DNA from 2 places in the Constrictibacter sp. MBR-5 genome. Region 1 is predicted to be linked to the other one. Evidence: riboswitches for the same ligand, from Rfam matches in the RefSeq annotation. Region 1 holds a riboswitch; the other holds the start of a gene.
The links. Region 1 has a riboswitch for cobalamin ahead of ABIE65_RS02715 (TonB-dependent receptor). Riboswitches for the same ligand answer to the same signal wherever they lie in the genome.
Positions count from the first base shown of each region.

Region 2: linked by a shared signal. The riboswitch ahead of ABIE65_RS06555 (TonB-dependent receptor plug domain-containing protein) and the one ahead of ABIE65_RS02715 (TonB-dependent receptor) in region 1 are both predicted to bind cobalamin.

Region 1 covers NZ_JBEPTK010000001.1:575,049-577,442, reverse strand. The annotation lists gene ABIE65_RS02715 (TonB-dependent receptor) at 1-1,267, opposite strand, end outside; cobalamin riboswitch at 1,479-1,678, opposite strand; gene htpG (molecular chaperone HtpG) at 1,744-2,394, opposite strand, start outside.
Region 2 covers NZ_JBEPTK010000002.1:538,715-541,108, reverse strand. The annotation lists gene ABIE65_RS06555 (TonB-dependent receptor plug domain-containing protein) at 1-837, opposite strand, end outside; cobalamin riboswitch at 1,116-1,322, opposite strand; gene ABIE65_RS06550 (3-deoxy-7-phosphoheptulonate synthase) at 1,372-2,394, opposite strand, start outside.

The DNA of each region.
Region 1 (2,394 bases):
GCCGGTTGTCGAGGAACACCGAATACTGGTGCGTGACCGCGTCGAAGGTCGGCCGGTAAGGGGCGGGGCTGTCGAAAGTGCCGGGATCGAAATGCTCCTGCGGGACGGTCGAATTGCCGGTGTAGGGGCTGTTGTTGGTGTGCGTGAACGCCATCCGGTTCACGTCGAAACCCACGACCGTCTCGTTCTCGATGCCGCCGAAGGCGGTGCGCACGGTCGCGTCGCTGCGGTTGCCCCACTGCTTCAGGTCATGGTTGATCGCAATGTAGCTGGAGCGGTCGATGAGGTCGGTGGCGGCGTTCCAGCGATAGCTCTCGACGTTCCGCCAGGTCCGGTCGCTCTCCAGGTAGTAGGTCGTGGAGGAGAGGGCGAGGCTGTCCGAGGGCGTCCACTCGGCCTCGAACTGGGTGAGATTATCCTCGTAGCTGATCTTGCCGTCCCTGACGTTGTAGTTCTCGTCGCGCAGACGTTTCTTCAATTCGCCGTCAATCAGCGGCGTGCCGAAATACGCGCTGGGGCGCTGGTAGCCGTGGTCGTGGCTGAGGGTGAAGGCGATGTCGGGCGTCGCCTGCCAGCGCAGTCCGCCCGAGAAGGCGATGCTGGGCGCGTCGCCGCGCTCGACCCAGCCGTCCGTGTGTTTCGCGCTGACGTCGAGATTGTAGGCGAAGCCGTCGTCGATCGGGCCGGCGCTGCCGAAGGCGAGGGCCTTCAGCCCGCTCGTGTCGAAGACGGTGCGGGCCTCGTTGCGCCGGCCGGTGGTCAGCGGCTTCTTCGGGATGATGTTGATCGCGCCGCCGATGGCGCCCTCGCCGTAGAGCACCGAGGCGGGGCCGCGCAGGATCTCGATGCGGTCGACGGTCCAGGTGTCGAAGGGGAAGGTGATCGTCCCCGACGCCGGGTAGAGGCGCGTGCCGTCGTAGAGGCGCGTGACCGACCCGTGTCCGGCGAAGCCGCGCATGCCCAGCGACGTGCCGCCGTTGCCCGGGGTGCCGAGGAAGTTGATGCCGATGCCGTTCTGGACGATCGCCTGGTTCACGTCGAGCTGGCCGCGGTCGCGGATGGTCGTACCGTCGATGATCTCGACGCTCGCGGGCGTCTCCAGCGGCGTGAGCGAGAGGCGGCTGCCCGCCGTGCCGGGGACGCCGAGGTTCGGACCTGGACCGGCGATGCCCGTACCGGCGACGCTGATCGGATCGAGAACGAGGGTGTCGGCGGTGGTGCCGGTGCTGTCGGTTTGGGCGCGGACCGGAAGGGCGATCACGAGCATGGCGAGAAGAGAGGGCCCCCCGAGCGCCAGCCGGCGTGAGGCGGCGCGGTTCGGGCGAGCGGACGGAGTCGTGATGTGGAGAGAGTTGCAGGCCAAGGCGATGGCTCCCGCGGCAGGTTGCAGGTCGCATCGCAAATCGAGGCCTTCGACCGCTCGGATTCACCGACCGGTATTCAGACTGCCGCCGAGACACCCCGCCCAGCGTATTCGCGCGCGACAACGGCCGACGGCAGGTCTCCTGGCTCGCAGGTCGTTGCGTCTCGCCGCCTTCCCGGGCCGCGGGGCCCAGTGGCATGGTTGGCGAGCTGCTCGCTGCTTACAGTTGCGGGGGCAGCTGCGGAATGGGACCCAGGAGGCCCGCACCGCATTCCCTTTTGATTCCCGAGGGAAACCGTCGGGGAGGGTTCTACGGGCGGGCGAGTGAGGCCGTCAAGCGGCCGACCCCGCCGCGGCTGCGGGGCGGTGGCCGGACGGTCCTATCCGGCGAGCAGTGCGGACAGGCGGCGGGAGAAGGCGGCGGGATCGGGCAGGGGCTCGCCTTCGATGATGCGGGCCTGATCGAGGAGAAGGTGAGCCATGTCGGCCGTACGCGGCGAGTCGGCTTCGCCCGCGAGCTTGCGGATCAGCGAATGGCGCGGGTTCAGCTCCAGGATGCGCGGCGTCGGCGGGACGTTCTGCCCGTGCATCTTCAGCATCCGCTCCATGTGGATGTCCATGCCGCCCTCGTCGGCGACCAGGCAGACGGGGCTTTCGGTGAGGCGGTCGGACGACCGGACGTCCTTCACGGAATCGCCAAGCTGCGTCTTGAACGCGGCGATCAGCGCGCCGAGGTCGGAGGCCTCGGGCTTCTCCTCGGGCGTCTTCTCCGGGTCGGCCTCGATCTTGTCGAGGTCCGCGGCGCCGCGGGTGACCGAGCGGAACGACTTGCCCTCGTAGGCCCCGACCGACGGGATCCAGAAATCGTCGATGGCGTCGGGCAGCAGCAGCACCTCGACGCCCTTCGCGGCGAAGCCCTCCAGGTGCGGGCTGCGGCGCAGGGCGTCGATCTCGCCGCCGCTGATATAGTGGATCGCCTCCTGGCCCGGCCGCATGCGGGCGACATAGTCGGCGAGCGAGGTCCACTCGCC
Region 2 (2,394 bases), on a different contig from region 1:
CGCCGCGGCTCCGAACTTTTGTTGCCAGGCGCCGTCGAACAGCAGGAGGCGTGCCTCGGCACGGCCAAACATCTGCTCCGTCTCGGTGAAGTCGTCGCTGTCCACCAGCAGCCCCTGCGTCGGCGTGGCAGGAAAATCGAAATCCTGCCTGTCACCCTCGGTCTTCGCCTTGGTGTAGCGACCGTTCAGGGCGACGCTGAGATTGCGCGCGAGGTCGAGGTCGCCGGTCAGGTTCAGGGTACCGTTGCTATAGCCGTCCTTCTCGCTGCCGGTGCTGCCGACGTTGATGCCGTCGGTCTCCAGCAGGCTGCCGCTGACGGACGCCCTGGCGCCCTCGTTGCCGCCGCTGAGACCTGTGTTGAGACGGTATGTTCCGAACGAACCGCCTTCGGCCGATGCATGGCCGCGCAGCCCCCTGCGGCCGCGCTTGGTCACGATGTTGACGACGCCGCCGATAGTGTCGGAGCCCCAGATGGCGCTCTGCGGACCGCGCAGAACCTCGATCCGCTCGATATCCTCGGCCAGCAGCGAGGAGAAATCGAACTCCGACCCGTTCATCGGGTCGTTGACCTCGACGCCATCGATGATCACCAGCGTGTGGTTACCCTCCGCGCCGCGGATGCGGACCTGGGTGACTGCGCCGACATTGCCGGCCCGGCTGACGGCGACGCCCGGTACCTGGCGCAGGATGTCGGAGACGAACCGGACCTGCCTGCGCTCGATCTGCTCCGCCGTGATGACGGTGATGGCGCTGCCGACCTCCTTGGTCGCGACCGTCGTACGGCTGGCCGTGACCACCAACTCGGGCAGGACAAGCGATTCCGCGGACTGAGCCAATGCGGCACTCGCCCCTGCCATGCCGACGACCGCACCGGCCAAGGCACGGGCGCAACGGCTTCTTGCAGACGACATTCCTTCGAGACCCCCGTCGATGACGTGAGCATCCAGCTCCGGATCGGAGTCGGACGCGGCGACGGGCGCGGAGACCGCAGTCGATGCGAAGGTTCTGAATCGTCGTCGACCCGTATCCATCGCGACTCCTGTCCCCGAACGCCCGGGAAACATTCGCCATCACGACGGAAAGGCCGCACCTGCGAGACACCCCGCACACAGGATGGATGACGATGCGCGCGGCAGGTCTCCTGGCTCGCGGGTCGTCGCGCTTCTACCCGTCTTCCCAGGACCGGCGGACCGGTCCCAGTGACTTCGTGGGTCGAACGCTCGCCACTCACAGTTGCGGGGGCAGCCCCGGAATTGGCCATATGGGCCGCACCGGATTCCCTCTGGGCCTCTCGCGAGGCACCACGTGCATCGCAAGTGTTGCCACGCCGGGCGGCGCCCGTCAATGACGGGCCGCCCGGCGTAGCGGCCTCAGCTGGCCTCGGCGAGTTCGCGCCGGGGTGCTTTTCCCCCTGCCCGCCTGGCCTCGACAGCCTCCGCCAGTGTCTCCAGCATCGCGACGGAGGTATCCCAGTCGACGCAGCCGTCGGTGATGCTCTGGCCGTAGACCAGAGGCTTGCCCGGTACGAGATCCTGGCGCCCCGCCACGAGATTGCTCTCCACCATCAGCCCAACGATGCGCTTGTCGCCGGCGGCGATACGGCGCGCGACATCCTCGGAAACCAGCGGCTGGCACTCGGGCTTCTTGCTGCTGTTGGCATGGCTGGTGTCGATCATGACCGCACAGCGCAGGCCGGCGGCCGCCGCCTGGGCACACGCCGCGTCGACGCTCTCCGCGTCATAGTTCGGCACCTTGCCGCCGCGCAGGATGACGTGGCAATCCTCGTTGCCCGCCGTCGATGCGATCGCCGCGCGCCCGTCCTTGGTGACGGCCAGGAAGTGGTGCGGCTGCGAGGCCGACAGGATGGCGTCCAGAGCGATACGCACGTTGCCGTCCGTTCCGTTCTTGAAGCCGACCGGGCAGGACAGACCCGACGCCATCTCGCGATGCACCTGGCTCTCGGTCGTGCGCGCGCCGATGGCACCCCAGGCGACGAGGTCGGCGAAATATTGCGGCGTCGTCGTATCGAGGAACTCGCAGCCGGCCGGCAGGCCGAGGTCGTTGATCGCGAGAAGCAGCCCGCGTGCGCTGCGCAGGCCGGTGTCGATGTCGAAGCTGCCGTCGAGGCGGGGGTCGTTGATCAGGCCCTTCCAGCCGACGGTCGTGCGCGGCTTTTCGAAATAGACGCGCATCACGATCTCCAGGCTGGCGGCGAAGCGGCGACGCTGCGCGGCGAGCCGGGAGGCGTAATCGAGCGCCGCTTCCGGGTCGTGGATCGAGCACGGGCCGATGACGACCACGAGCCGGTCGTCACGGCCGTGCAGGATGTCGTGGATGGCGCGGCGCGATTGCGTCACGGTTTCGCTCGCCGCATCCGTACGCGGCAGCCCGGC